DNA from 2 places in the Clostridium nitrophenolicum genome. Region 2 is predicted to be linked to the other one. Evidence: riboswitches for the same ligand, from Rfam matches in the RefSeq annotation. Region 2 holds a riboswitch; the other holds the start of a gene.
The links. A riboswitch is a leader RNA that binds a small molecule or an ion and turns the genes downstream of it on or off. The one in region 2 is predicted to bind cyclic di-GMP.
Positions count from the first base shown of each region.

Region 1: it holds a riboswitch for cyclic di-GMP, as region 2 does, so the genes downstream of both, ACZ5N4_RS08550 (ketoacyl-ACP synthase III) here and ACZ5N4_RS09330 (methyl-accepting chemotaxis protein) in region 2, are expected to answer to the same signal.

Region 1 covers NZ_AP042469.1:1,824,075-1,832,369, reverse strand. The annotation lists gene ACZ5N4_RS08565 (hypothetical protein) at 137-376, shown strand; gene ACZ5N4_RS08560 (ABC transporter permease) at 452-1,225, opposite strand; gene ACZ5N4_RS08555 (TatD family hydrolase) at 1,440-2,186, opposite strand; cyclic di-GMP riboswitch class I at 2,335-2,420, shown strand; gene ACZ5N4_RS08550 (ketoacyl-ACP synthase III) at 2,498-3,502, shown strand; gene ACZ5N4_RS08545 (methyl-accepting chemotaxis protein) at 3,528-5,057, shown strand; gene ACZ5N4_RS08540 (methyl-accepting chemotaxis protein) at 5,250-6,041, opposite strand; gene ACZ5N4_RS08535 (hypothetical protein) at 6,280-6,462, opposite strand; gene ACZ5N4_RS08530 (AI-2E family transporter) at 6,478-7,590, opposite strand; gene ACZ5N4_RS08525 (site-2 protease family protein) at 7,769-8,295, opposite strand, start outside.
Region 2 covers NZ_AP042469.1:2,003,583-2,011,877, reverse strand. The annotation lists gene ACZ5N4_RS09335 (lantibiotic protection ABC transporter ATP-binding protein) at 1-605, opposite strand, end outside; gene ACZ5N4_RS09330 (methyl-accepting chemotaxis protein) at 869-2,572, opposite strand; cyclic di-GMP riboswitch class II at 2,682-2,764, opposite strand; gene ACZ5N4_RS09325 (amino acid permease) at 2,971-4,422, opposite strand; gene ACZ5N4_RS09320 (YmaF family protein) at 6,397-6,678, shown strand; gene ACZ5N4_RS09315 (hypothetical protein) at 6,877-7,368, shown strand; gene ACZ5N4_RS09310 (hypothetical protein) at 7,681-7,833, opposite strand; gene ACZ5N4_RS09305 (methyl-accepting chemotaxis protein) at 8,206-8,295, shown strand, end outside.

The sequences.
Region 1 (8,295 bases), 180 kb from region 2:
TGATGCATTAGTTTGAAGTTTATTACGCTCTATCTGTTATTTTTTAGTATATTTTTTCATCTAATGTAAGATAACTATATATTAGAATTGTAAAATGGTTTATCTTTTATAATTATCAAAGAAAGGTGTATATTTTATGATAATATTTAATAAACAAAAATTTGTCATTACTTTTGGTATTTCAGCTATATTATTTTATACATCCTTTACAGCAAATGCAGCATATATCTCTACTTATAAATTTAATAGACTAATAGATATTTATACCAGCATAAGCAATTATTTAAAACTAGAACAAACACCGGATCAAATATCAAGAAACTCCGAAAAGATTATTCTTAAAAATATAGAAAAAAGTATAATAAACAAAAAATAACACTGCTATAGTTATAAGTGTCTGAGCTAGAAAATTGACTTTTCTGTTCTTAAACTTATAATTACAGCGGTGTTACTATCCTCTTTCTTTAACTTTTCTTTGCCATGGCATAAAAATATATTGAAGCATATACATAAATCCAAATAAAGTCATGCTTAATACTATTATTATAATTATAGCTGCAAATATTTTATCAAGAGCATAAGCATTTTTAGCTCTTACCATAAAGATACCAAGACCTTTGTCTCCTCCAAGCCACTCACCAATTACCGCCCCCATTATGCTGTATGTTGCCGCTATTCTAAGTCCCGAGAAAAAAGATCCTAAAGATCCTGGAAACTTAACAAAAATAAATTTTTGTATTCTAGAAGCTCCCATTATATCCATAAGACTCAACATATCGTTGTCTGCCGCTTCTAATCCATCAACTAAACTTATAACAATAGGGAAAAAACACACCATTACAACAACAATAACCTTTGGAAGCATGCCAAAACCAAACCATATTATAAATATTGGTGCCAGAGCTATTGTTGGTATAGTCTGAGAAATTACAAGTATAGGATAAATACAGCTTTTTACTATTTTTACACTGTCCATAATTATAGATAATATTATTGCAAAAATTACTGAAAGTAAAAAACCTAAAAGAGCTTCATATAAGGTAGCATAAATGTGAGGCTTTAAATCTGGCATAATTCTAAAAAGAGTATTTATTATGTCCTTAGGAGATGGAAGAATATACTTAGGTATTCCTCCTTTATCCACAACTAATTGCCATAATAAAATTAATATTAACTGAAAAATAACAGATATTATCCCATTAATTGACTTACTATAATTCTTCACTAATTACACATCCTAATCAATTAGATATATATTTTTGTAAAAATCATTGCTTTGATAACAATATTTAAAATACTACAAATTATAAGTTGCCTGTCTACAAATACATAAAACCCTTCTCCCAACCTGGAAAAGGGTCGAACGTAATAATCTCTACTGATTGTCATTATATCATTTTATAGATAATTATGTCAAAGCTAACTTAAGACCTTAAACTCTATATATCCTTTCCAACTAAGGTACTAAAATTATCTTCCATCTGTTTTTCCATTTCCTCAAAGGTCAGTTTTTTCATCTCACCTAGTGTTTTCATAATCCTTAAAACTAATTTGGGCATTCCTATATTACCGCTCAACCATTCTTCTGCTCCCGGCCCATCAGTTTCTACAAACATTTTATCTACAGGTACAATTGCTGCTATTTCCCTTATAATATCTGAATAAAAAAGCTCCGTACTTATTGTAAAATAGTATCCTCTATCTATCATTTTATATAACACATTCTTAGGACCAGAATACCAGTGAACTATTACTCTACTCATTGAATACTTATCCAAAAGCTTTAAAACCTCTTCCTCAGCACCTTTAGTATGGATATTTATAACCTTATTTAGCCGCTTAGCTTCACGTAAGAAAAATTCAAATACTTTTATTTGTGATTCAAAACTTGTTTTATCTTCCACCCAAAAAAAATCAAGGCCTATCTCTCCAATAATTGGAGTTTCTTCTATATAAGGAATGAGCGTCCATAAGTCTTTTTCACAACCTTTTGCTTTCCATGGGTGTATCCCAAAAGTAGGCACTATATAAGAACACATTTCAGATATTTTCTTACTTTTTATATAAGATTCCATATCCATGGAATTAGCTATACTCAATATTTTATTTTCATTTATTTCCTTTATAGCCATTTTTAAATCCTCTTTGCTATATTGATCTATATGAGTATGTACATCTATAAACATGCTATTTATATCCTCCTGTTATTTTCAGATTATAATGATATGCATAATTATATTATACATATCATTTAATAGATATATTGAGTTTTATGAAAATTATGGTATAATTAAAACGGTTATTAAATAGTAGCTTAAACAAAATAATAGTTAAACTTAATAAAGGCAAACTTATCTAAAGGTAAGGACGCAAAGCCATGAGTCTAAAGGATATTTTCCCATGATTGTCAGGTTGCTAGGTTATCGCTGTTTAAAAATGGCATTGCTTAGCATTGCTATTTTTTTGTTTTTGCAGCAAATTATTAGGAGGAGTTACTATGCATAAAAATGTACACATAATTGGAGTGGGAGCATATCATCCCAACAGACAGTTGGACAATCACTATTTCGTTGAACACTTTAAAAAATATCAACTTGAAGACCACGCTGCAGCACTTATGGGCAAGCTAGGAAGAGAAATTAGAACACTTGCTGACAAGAATGAAACTACTATTAGCATGGCAGTTCAAGCATCTAACCAGGCTTTAGCAAGCGCAGGATTATCTGCATCTGATATCGATATGATTATCTCAGTGTCTGATACACCTGAATATTTATCACCATGCTGCGCCCTTTTAATTAAAAATCAGCTTAAAGCAGAGAATGTTTCATCAGTTTTCGATGTTAACTGTAATTGTATAGGTATGATAACAGGTATAGATGTAGCAGCAAGATATCTTAAAACTGACAATAAATATAAGAAAGTATTAGTTGTTGGATCATTATTAATAAGTAAACTAGCTAGAGAAGATGACATGGTAGCCTTTGGTTGTTCTGCTGACGGCGCTGCTGCAATAATTCTTGAGAGAAAAGAGGAAGAGGAAGAAAGAGGTATTTTAGGTTCTAGAATGTTTACAGACGATTCTTACTATTGGTCTGTAACCATGCCCGGATGCGGAATGTCAAATATTCCTGATAGCAGTATAGATTCAGAAGATAAAAAAATGCTTTGGAAACCATTCGATTTTAGCTTTCTTTCAGAAAAATGGAGTGAAACAATTACAAAACTTTTACAGGACTACGGATACGGGCCTGATGACGTTAACCATTATTTTATGTCACAATTTTCACGGGTAGATCTTGAGCTAACTTTAGAGAAACTTGGCGCCGATATAAGTAAGGCAACCTTCATTGGAAATAAATATGGATATACTGGGTGTACAAGTCCTATTATGGCCTTAGATGACAGATTAAAATATAAAAAATTTTATAGAGATGATATAGTTGTATTCTGCTCTGTGGCTTCTGGATATAGTATAGGAACCTTACTGTATAAATGGTAGTAATTTCAAGGAGTTGAGTAATTATATGCAAACCAATTCAAACACTATAATTAAATATCAAGAGCAAACATTAAAATTTGTTATAGTTATCTATTCTATAAGTGCATTACTTGCAGGGTCAATGTTTCCTATAATGAAACTACTTGGCTTGTATAATGAAGTTAGTTGGCCTTATTTAATTGCATTATTTTTACTAGGTATTTTTGAACTAATTATTCTCAACGTTATGTATAAGCTAGCAGTTGCAGATAAAAAGCTAAACAATAAATTCTTCAATAATCTAAAAATCGTTATACTTGTGGCTTCCTATACAAACTACATATATATGGGTTTAATAATTCCATCCAAAGAGCTTTGGGTAACAGTATTTTATTTTATTTTACTCGGTTCCCTATTTTTGGATAATAAAATGAACATAATTTCTATTATATTAAGTATTGTCTCAGAAATTATATTGTTTACTATGAATCCTTATACATTACCAAATCAGTTCCTTTTAAGAGAATTGATACTTAGGATAATTTCTATATTCCTAGTTTCATTTGCTATTATAGCTTTTACATCTTTTTCATCTAAACTACTAAACTCTATTGAAAAAAGTGAAGAGGAACTTAAAAAGAATAATGAAAATATAAGTAATTTATTTAATAAAACCGCTGAATTTGCCAAATGTTTGTTAAGTTCAAGTGAAACATTAGCTGCTATAGCTACAGAAGAAAGTAAAGCTATGGAGGAAATATCAAACACTACTCAAACAATTTCTGAAGATGCAGATAAGCTGTTAAATAATTCTTCTGAAAATACTATAATACTTAATGACCTTTTGAATGCAAATGAATCTATTTCGGCTAAAGCCAAGGATACTGAAAGTAATTCTATAAACCTCATTCATTTATCTAATCAAAATGAAGAAGCGTTAAATGAAACTCTAAATATTATAAGTAGTATAAAAAGCAGTGTAGAAAATACATTTGATGCTACAAAGATATTAGAGGAAAAATCCCAACAAATTGATGAAATACTCCTTATAATAAGACAGATATCTGAACAAACTAATCTACTTGCATTAAATGCATCAATTGAAGCAGCAAGAGCTGGTGAACTTGGACGAGGTTTTGCAGTTGTTGCAGATGAAATCAGAACCCTTGCTGAAAATACAAGAGAATCACTAAACGATGTATCCTTAATTACTAATGAATTTAAGGAAAGAGTTACTGAGGTAGAGAATCTTATGACTGAGAACACTGAAAAAATAAGCACTGGAGATGCTATTATAAACAATGCTGTTGAGAACATAAGAGTTATGTTAACTGGATTAAAGGATTCTGGAATAAATATAAAAGAAATAAGTAAGTTGACCAATACTCTATTATCAGAAACTCAAAGTGTTGTTGTATTTAACGGTAATATTTGTGAAACTACAAAAGAAACTATAAACAATTTCAATTTAGTTAATAAATCTATAAGTCAAAATTTAGCTGTAAGCGAAGAATTGACTAGCAGTGCTGAAAGCTTAAAAAATATTGCTGTTGAAATGAACAAATTAATTTCCTAAAATAATAACTCTATGGACATCCATATTACCATTATAGTAAAATGTATTTTTCTTAATAACTAGAAGCATACATTATTTTAACAATAAAAAAGAATCTCCTGTAATTAGTTTTACCGAAAACCTAATTATAGGAGATTCTTTTTATATTTGAAACTATACCACATTTTAATTTACATAAATGTTATATCCAGGCTAGCTTGTTTCACTAACCAACTTGTCTACCTCATTATTGACTCTATTTGAAGCAGTGACCTGAAGTTCTGATAAAGAATTCAACTTATTTGACTCTTCTTTAATATTTTTTATTTCACCGGATAACTGGCTTAAAATTTTACTTATTTCTTCACTAAAGCCTCTTGTACTTTCAGCAAGCTTTTGAATTTCCGCTGCAACTACTGAAAATCCTTTTCCTTGCTCTCCGGCTCTTGCTGCTTGAATTGCCGCATTAAGCCCAAGTATTTTTGTGTGCTTAGTCATTTTTTCTACATACTTTATTATTTCGTCTGTTTTGGCAATATACTCATTTGAATTTTTAGTAGAAATCACTAAAGCGTCGCTCACATTATGAATACCTTTAACACTGCTTGATATATCTTTAAGTTCCTTTTGTATTACAGATGAAGTATCGTTAATTACTTCCATACTCTTATTAAGCTTTTCCAATGTTTCTATATCTTTTTTCACTAATGTTGTTATTAATAATGCAGCTTTAGAATTAAGTATAGTAGTCTTGTCACTAAATTTTTCAAATAAAATTCTTGAGACATTCTCATTCCCTGTAACCTCAAGAATTATATCAATATTGTCACAATTTATATCATCCATTGATTTTAAACATCTAATTCCTAGCTGCTTAGCTAATTTAATTCCTGGTGCATCCATATCTCTATCAACAACGGTTTTAATTCTTATATCACTAATATTACTTAAAGATTGAATAATGCTATAGCCCCCGTGTCCGGCTCCAACAATAACTATGTTCATAAGCTTCCACCTTTCAAACTATATATTTTAATCATAATTTCAGTAAACCTTTAGTACAACTTAATTTTATAGGAAATTTAAGGACAATTCAATATTATTAGCTAACTAATGATACAAAGAATGAAAAATAAGTATATATATGAAACTCCTTCTCCTATTGTCGAATGAGTAAGCGATCATCTCAAAATCATAGATTTTGGATGCCTGCTTAAACGTAAAAATAGTTGAAAGTAACTAGTTACTTTTCAACTATTTTATTTATAATATTCTCTTCTATAAGCTCACTTTTGCTAAAACCTTTTTTAAAATATCTTATCTGTTTATATTTAACACCAGCCATTTCGAAATCTAATACATCAATTCTGTCTCCATTATAGACGACTGGCTCCTTCTGATTTTTTAAGAACACATGTATTTCCAAAAGCTCCTCTCCTCTCTATACCTTAATAGATTTTTCTTTTTCATTAAATTTTCTAACTTTATTTTCGAACCAGGTTCCAATATATATTTTTAAAACGGCCATAATAGGAGAAGCTAATATCATTCCCCATATACCAAATAAACTTCCACCAACTGTTATTCCTAGTATAATTAAGAAAGGACTTAATCCTATCTTACCACCCACAAGTTTAGGTTCCAAATACAATGAATCAAACTGCTGAAGCAATATTAAAAATAGTAAAATCCAAAAGGCTCTCTTAGGGTCATAAAATAGATTTATTACAAAAGGTGGAATCATACCTATAAATGGTCCAAAATAAGGTATCATGTTTGTTATAGCCACTATTATAGATATAAGCAGTGCATATGGAGACTTGAATAAAATTAGTCCAACAAAACCTATAAGACCTATTATTAATGACTCTATAACTTTTGTACCTATATATAAACTTATTATATTATTTATGTTCTTAAAAAAATCTATTATATGACTTGAATATTTTTCTTTAAAAGTTATACATGTTATATTTTTAGCTATGCTTTTAAACTTCTCTTTATCAGCTAATATATATATGGATATTACTAATCCAAATAGTATATTTACTAAAGAACTAGTAAAGGATATGGTCTTTGACAAGACTATATTTAACCAATTAGATGTAAAAGAACCAAATTTTTGTACTAAGGTACCTGCATTACTCTTTATAAAGTCACTAGAATTAATCATCGTACTAGCTGTGTGACTATATATCCATTTATAAACTTCTGATGTAAAATCAGGTACACTTTGAATAATCTCCATCACACTACTAAATATTTTAGGAAGCAGCACCATGGAAAAAATCACTATCACTCCGATTATAAAAGCATATGTAATTAGTATGCTCTGTCCCCTTTTTAAGTTTAACTTTTTTTCTAAAAAGACCATTATAGGATTTAACATATACGCTATTATAAAAGCTAAAATAAATGGCGATAAAATTTTTGCTGCAGTGCCTATTATTGATAATATATTTTTATAATTTAAAATTAATTCAATACATATAAACGATATAACTATAGCAACTATTAAATCAAAATACTTAATTTTATCTTTATTAAGAAACAAAAGATATCCCTCCTTGAAATTACAAAAATAATATATTTAATAATATATCATTTTTATAATCTCTTTTCAATTATTATTGACAGCTTTAAAGGTTTTTAACAACCTTATAGAGTTACCAGGCCGAAAATTGACTTATACGCCGGTATATGTCAATTTTCTAGTTTGTTTCTCTATAATGTTATCTTGATATATTGGGTATTACGTGAAAAATATATCCACTACATAGACCTAATACTGCTATTAGCCCAAAATAAGTTAGAGCATATATTACCCTGGTAGTTTTTTTAACTTCATAGTATTTTTTATCTGGATTTTTATAATATTTATATAATTCAATAGCTCCTAGAATTAGAAACATTATTATTATAGGATTTAAAAACTTTATTGCAGCAACTAACATCAGTGGTATACCTATAATCCAAAGTGCTGGTGATATAGCTGCAACAATGCGTCCACCATCTAATGGACGAACAGGTATAAGGTTAAATAAGTTGAGTATAAAACCACTATATGCCAATGCTATAAATATGCTTTTCCCAGTTATATAATAAATGGCTAGACATATTAATGCTCCGATACTCCCAAGAATAGGACCTCCTATAGCCACAAATGCTTCAGTTGATGCATCTGATGGCATCTCTTTCATAGAAATAAATGCTCCTACAAAAGGTATAAATATTGGTGTAGCTACTGGTAATTTAGCTT
Region 2 (8,295 bases):
ATAATTCCAATCTGATCAACTATCTGTTCTACCTCACTTAAAATGTGGCTTGATAAAATCACTGTAATCCCCTGCTTTGGGAAAGAACGAATTAATTCACGAAGTTCCTGTATTCCAAAGGGATCTAGCCCATTAGTAGGCTCATCTAGAATAAGCAGCTTTGGATGATTAATGAGAGCAATTGCAATACCTAACCTTTGCTTCATTCCCATAGAAAATTGGTGAGCCTGTTTTTTCCCTGTGTTTTCTAAGTCAACTATATGCAATACTTCATCAATCCTATCATCAGGCAGTCCTAAAACTGTGGTACGGACCTTCAGATTCTCCCTTGCAGTGAGATTCTCATAAAGTGGTGCTGACTCAATTAAAGCTCCCATATTGCTTAAGCTCTTTCTGCTCCATGGCTTATTTTCAAATAAAATCTCTCCACTGCTTGGACGAAGCATTCCAGTTATCATTTTTAAAGTTGTAGATTTTCCTGCTCCATTAGGTCCAAGCAATCCATAGATTGAATTTCTCCTTACCGACAGTGATATATCCTGTACCACCTTTTGTTTCTTAAATGTTTTACAAAGATTTTTTGTTTCTAAAATTAAATCCTTCATTCTTACCAACCTCCTGTACAATTAAATCATAATAGCTAATTATAAGGATTCTATAAGGAATGAAAAATTGCGGAATCATAATTTCACATTAAATGTAATTTTGAATACATCAAAGAGCCTGCATCTAACTTAGAATACAGGCTCATATAATAAATTCTCTATTATTTTTATTGAAATTGATAGTTCCACATCTATATAACTATCTATTGCTTGTGCTTTAGTTTTTGCATTTAATATAACCTTTGTTAAAGCTATATTACATTTTATTTCACTTCAGAAATTTGAAATTTATCTATATGTTTTATCATATCCTGTGTTATATCAGTCAGCTGCTCAGCTGCACTTGCTATTTCTTGTGAGGAACCACTTATCTCCTGAGTAGAGGATGATATTTCTTCTACAGAAGATGAAATATTCCCCGATGCAGAAGATACAGCTTTAGTATCTTCAATTATCTTTTGTTTTTCTTCATTAATAACAACTATATTATTGTGTATATCATTAATTTTAGGAAAAATCCCTTCTATATAGGTTATAACTGTCTTAAGACTATCTGTAGACTTATCAAGCTTTACCATCTGATCATTAAGCTTATAATTCATATCTTCTGATGTCTCAGTAATCAACTCTCCCTCATTTATAATAACTCCAATTAAAGAATTTATGTTCTGTGATGAATTCTTTGATTGTTCTGCTAACTTTCTTATTTCTTCAGCAACTACTGAGAAGCCTCTTCCTCTTTCTCCAGCTCTTGCAGCCTCAATAGCCGCATTTAGTGCAAGTAAATTCGTTTGTTCTGCAATACTATTTATGATATTAGTTATTTTACTGATTTCATTTAGGTGCATACTAAAGCCTTTTATTTTATCTCTTACATCACCAAAAGATAAATTTACATTCTTAATTGATTGTTCAAAAATTAATAAATCCTTATTGCTATCCTGTGCCTTATTATTTATAATTTGAACTTCAGAATTTAACTTCTCAGCTAATGATGAAATTTGATTAATTTTCCCTCCAAAATTATCCATTGCATTACTTATAGTTGACATTTGTTCCGACTGTACATTTAGATTTCGTGCACCGTCATCAATAGATTCAGCAGCTGTTTCAGAAGCAACTGCTAGTTCTTCTGATGTAGCAGATAGATTTTCTGTCTGCTGTTTTACCCTATTTGAGCTTAACCCTATATCTTCAATAATTTTTTTAATATCCATCCTGACTTTATCAACATATGTCGCTATATCCTCAATTTCATCTCCACTCCTAACGTTTATAGAAGTTGTTAAGTCCCCTTGTGACATTTTATCAAGTCCGTATTTGATCTTTCTTACATTTGATGATATTTTCTTTGATAAGCTAAAAGTCATTAAAGCAGTCAAAATAGACATAATAAAAGCTGTAGCTATAAGACTTATGTACATAATCTTTTTAGTATATGTATGTAAGTGTACATCTATATCCGCTCCCATAATAGCTATAATCTTACCCGAAGAGTTTTTAATAGGTGCATATCCAGACATAAGTATACCATCTTTATCTTCAACAGGATTTTTTGAAGAAGTTATTTTTCCATCAAATGCCTCAGACATTTCTTTTTCAAGGCCGTATTTTTCACCAAGATTGTCACTTTTCTTTACGTTTGCATCCACTAAAGTGTAGGCACTGTTATCTTCTCCTTTACCCATAATATATAAAAATTTTACATCTGCATCATTTTTATATATTATAAGAGATTCCTTTATTTCTTTATATTCTTTACTGTTCATAGATTTATTTTTAATAATCTTGTCTACCTTATCTCCATCAACAGAACTCACTGCTTTACTAGCACAGTTTGCTACATCCTCTTGTATCTTTAAAGACACCTGGCGAAATATAAATAAATTAGCTGCAAACAATATGATCATTGAAAAAATAAATATTAATCCTACTCTTTTTAGTATTTTTAGTCCTAATTTCCCCATACACTTTATATGATGTAGTTAACCACATCATATACTCCCCCTCTCAAATATATATAATTATAAAAAAAGGCCTAAATTATAAACAGACAACATTATAATATCTGTTTAATAAATACAGGCCGGTTGCACCACTAACTCAAAGCTTTCATGGTGCCCATTTATAGAAAGCTCTTCATTGTTTCCATATAATTAAATTATAAGTAATATTAACCATGAATATTTTACCATATACGACTTTTATTTTCAACAATTTTTGCCATTTTGTTTGTATCAAGTTCTAGTGGTCAATTTTATTTTTTAAAATTTTTCCATTAAATTCAGTCAAAAACGGAATGATTATAAGACTAAAAAACTCTCTAGCTAAAGGTTTTATTTGCCTTTAACTAGGGAGTTAATTTCTATGCTACTGTATTTTCAGTTTCTTCTTTATTTGTCTTTTTAGCTATCATCGGTAGTATTAATCCTAGTCCTAATAATACGATTGGAGTTAATACATTAAGTGTTATTTGGAAGTACCATTCACTTGAGTAAGTTTTAACTCCCTTAGGGAACATACCCATTATACAAGCAAAGGCTGTAAATCCAAAGCACCATAATCCTGCTAGGAATCCAAATGTCTTGTTTTTAGTGAACTGATAAGTTGCCTGGAACTTACCTTCTTCAGCTTTCTTTAATGCCATGTAAGCAAAGAATACCCATAAGTATCTTAATGGCATAACTACCGCATTTAATCTTAATAGCCAGTTAAATAATGATGTCATATCACCTATTCCAAGTGCAGGCACTATTATAAGTGTTCCAACTAATATTGCAGTTAACTTATATCCGTTAACTGGTGTACCATTTTCATTAATCTTAGTTAATGACTTTGGTATGAATCTGTTATCAACGTCAGCCAATAAAACTTTTATTGGAGCATCTATTGAGAATGCTAAAGCTGAAATTTGTGCTAGTGTGTTTGCAATTGCATATATTATTAAGAAAAAGTTTCCTAATCCATAGTATTGTCCTAATTTCTGGAATGAATAGTATGCACCATTCATCATTAAGTCTTTTGGAATATTGTTTGGATCAAACATCATTCCCATTGCAAAGGAACCAAGTAATGCTGTTACAGCAACCATTACTGCAAGAGCTATCATTCCCTTAGGGAAGTCCTTTGAAGGATTTTTCATATTGTTTACATATGGTGATATCTTTTCACATCCACCAACTGCGAACACCAATATTGCTAAAGTTGTTAAGTAATCAAAGTTAAAATCTGGCATTAATGCCTTCATGCTGAAATCAATGCTATATGTATGAGCAGTAGTTATAGCTGGTGCTGCTATAGCTAATATTACGTAAAGAATTGACATAACAAACATTGACGTACCTGCTATAGTACCAATTCTCTTTATTGAATTTACACCCTTTGATGATATCCATAAAAATAATAAGAAAATTACTAAACACATTGACTGTAGGATCATTGGATTCATATTTTTAACCATAGACCCATTTTGATTAACAGCCCATCCTAAAGCTATTAATACTCCCTGTGGCTTTTGAGCTAAGTAAGGAACGTGAACTACCCAGTATGTCCAACCAGCTAAGAAAGCTAATTTTGTACCAGATGTTGTTTTAATCCATGAACTTACTCCGCCTTTACTATCTTTAAAAGTTGATCCCATTTCCCCTACCATTAATGCATATGGTACGAAATATAATGAGAACATTAATATCCATGAAACAACTACCTTCATACCTTGGCTTGCGAAACCGTTTACTACATTTCCGAATCCCCAAACACTTACAAAAGCCATCAAGGCAAGGTTGTTCCAACCTAATTTCTTGTTGTTGCTCTCCATTCTTTTTTTTCCTCCTTAAATGCAATTCAAATAACTCCAAAATGAATTATTTAAATCATTTTATTGTTACATATAATATCATGGATTTAATTGGTTGACAACGACATTTTTGAAGGGTTTTTGTATGTATTATCCTCTGATTATCCATTTCCGACTGGATGTTAGTGTAAAATTTCAATATTTAATATGTAAACTTTTTGTTGCAAATTTATTAATTTAATTCTAATAATTGTACTGATTAGAATTAAATTTAAATTTATGCTTATTAAATCATAAATTTAATAATTAAATGTATATTATTTATTAAAATATAAAATTAAATTATTTTTGTAATATTCTAAAAATAGTTTAAATGTTTTATTTCTATATCATTTTTTGTAATATTGCGTGTTTTTCATTTCTTCTTCATAGAAGTATTCTTTTTGTTTCTTTCAGAACATCTAGTATTTTTTATCACGTCAAAAAAAGTAATCACATCTTTAAGTAATTACTCTATTATAAATTATATTAAAATTCTAAATAGCTTTCAGTACATTTTCTTGCATCTTCTCTAAATATACACAAAGATCTTTAAAATCCTTTAATCAATGAATCTTTGCCAGTTCTCTTAAATCTATAATGATGCCTGTACTTTTTTGTTTTATAAATTCCATATCATAAATCTCAGCTCCTTACATATTATATTCAGCTAAAACATCTGGACATAAATTAAATTTTATTTAAGTATCCATCGTATAGCTCTAGGAGCATTTATTACTATTGTTAATATGAAAGGAAGCAGCATTGCAGTTGCTATAATAGCCCATACTATGTTTATTGTTACTTTTTTCAAACCCCATTCCTCTCTTCTGCCAATTTTATTTTATTTGCTGCTTCTATAATATATTGAAATTATTTACAATATATAAATTTACTGTAAAATTTCTATTACTTTCTTTGATTCTTAGGTTTAGTGGAGCACTTTTTTATGACCTTTTCTTTAATTTCTATAATAAATTATTTATTTCCCAACCTTATCACCTATATTTACCAGAATAATAATACTAATTTAGCACATTCTATTTTTATAAAGGCTGTATCATTGAATGCATATCTTTTAATAGTAATATTCGCTGTCAATAAACAGTTTTAATATTGCCTTGATATTGATACAGTTGATACAATCTTTATGCCAGGGATGAAAATCCCTGGTTTTTTAGTTACTAGCATATATCTTCTACATTCATTCGAAAATAAACACTTATAGCACTATCTAATATAACTTTATTATCAAATGAAAAGACACTAGTATTTCTACTAATGCCTTTGTCGAATATATTTAATTGTAAGGTTGGTAATTAGCTATAATTTTTATATTTTAATGCTTAGCTTTGCCCTCACATTTATAGTAACATCAAATTGTATAATATGAGTTATCTTCATGTTAAGACTTTGTAAAAAATAAGCACCAGTATTTCTACCAGTGCTTTATAAAATATGTATTTTAAAGGGGACCATTAATGTTTCCTATAAGTTTGGGTAACTTAGGATAACTATTATTATAAATACTAATTGTTACATGAATATGTCATTACTGTTAAATAATCATATACTTTTTTAACAACTTGTAAATAATAAGCACTTAGATTTCTTTAAGTGCTTTACTGTTGCCACACAGTTGTAGTCCCTGCTGTGTAACACAACTTCTACGATATTATTTTAACACAGTTTTCTAAGCTTTTCCTTCGGCATTTTTATTTAGACAGTTCATTAGCTTCATGTAATCTATCATATATAGCACTCAGTTCTTCAGTTCCACTCAGGTCTAATATTGATGCCATAGAAACTGTAGATATAATAACTTTTTTATTACCTCAATGTCCTTTATTCTGTATCTAAATTTATCTACATTTTTAATTATAGTTTTTCAAGTGTAACATTATGGTTAAGATAATCATATATTATTTATGTATAAATTAACTTGGAGGAATTTCAATGCCACAACATTCTCACAGTTATTCAGGTACAACAACATATAATCAAGGTCATATTCACCATTACGGAGGAATCACTTCTAAGGCACCAACTGGAGTACCTCATGATCACGGTATGAGGGGTATTACAACTTTTAATGATGGTCATGAACACAGATATGTTACTGAAACAAGTCCTGCAATAGATCTACCAGATGGACGTCATTATCATTCCTTTAGAACCAGAGTAGAATTTGAAGATGGCCACATTCACTATATGAGTGGCTATACAAGCGCTGATTAATTTAAGAGAATATTTATATTACTACTTCAAAGTAGCTGTCATATTTTATGGCAGTTACTTTTATAACCGTATATTCTCCCTTTTTCTATAAATACTTTGCAAAGCTAATATATCCATCACATTTTTTTTAATTTAGTAACCTTTTTTTAACTTCTGCATATTATATATTGTGTGTAAAAATTTTATGGAGGCTTATTAATGTATAGAAACGAAAATCAGGACTTTGAACAGGATCTTAATCAAAATTTAGATGATGCTCGTCACCACCATCATCATCACCATCATGGACATCACCATCATCATGGATATTATGATTTTGGAATGTGTTGTCCTATGATGTATGGATCTCAAATGATGCCTTATCAAATGTATCCATCACAGGTTTCGCCTGCTCAAACGATGCCTACTCAGACAATGCCATATAGCATGGACCATAAAGGAAAATGCGGATGTGGAGATCATATGATGTATAGAGATGATAACATCAATGATGATAACGCAAATGACTATAACATTAATGGCGATGAATTCAGGCAATATTATCCAAGACCTTACTATCCAAGACCTTACTATCCAAGACCTTACTATCCAAGACCTTATTATCAGCGTCCTTACTATTATCCATACTATCCATATTACCCATACTATCCATATTATCCATATTATCCTCACTATCATAGACAAAATTAATAATAAATATATACCTAAATCAATTAAACATAACTGCAGCTTACGCTGCGGTTTGTTTTTTATCTAATTTCTTTAAAAATAATAAGTGCTGACATCTCTGCCAGCACTATAAACATGAGGTAATTAATGTATTTTATCCTAATTAATTTCATTATATGATTAATTTATTATAATGTTACATTTCAATAAAAAATAAACACCAGTATTTCTACCAGTGCTTTACTGTTACCACACAATTGTAATCCCTGCTGTGTGACACAACTTCTATGATATTATTCTAACACAATTTTTTAAGCTTTTCCTTCGGTATTTTTATTCAGACATTTCATTGGTTTCATCTAATTTATCATATATAGCACTCAGTTCTTCAGTTCCGTTCAAGTCTAATATTGATGCCATAGAAACTGTAGATATGATAGCTTTTTTTAATAATTTTATTTCTTTTTCTGATAAATCTATCTGCAATGTTACCATCTCCATATTAATAATTATTAATGCCACTTAAAATATACTATACCATTAAAATCGTTAAATATTCTCTATCGAATATTTTTATATAATAATTTAGATATATCAACATTTATAGACTATATGTCTTTATAAGTATTTACATGTAAAAATAACCCAATAATGAAGAATATTCCTACTTTGTAATATAACCAAAGAACCTGGATCTCTAGTAGATTTAGGTTCTTTATCTATTATGATAAAATTGTATAATTTTACATATATAATATAAATATATGTAAAATTATAAACTAATATGTACTTTTATATAAACATTTTTCGAATATAGTCGAAAATTAATTATATTTATTTTTAGGAGGCATTATTTTTATGAAATGGTTTAATAATTTTAAAATCGCTAAAAAATTAATATCCACTTTTACTTTAATTGCATTATTTATAGGCATAGTAGGCTTTATA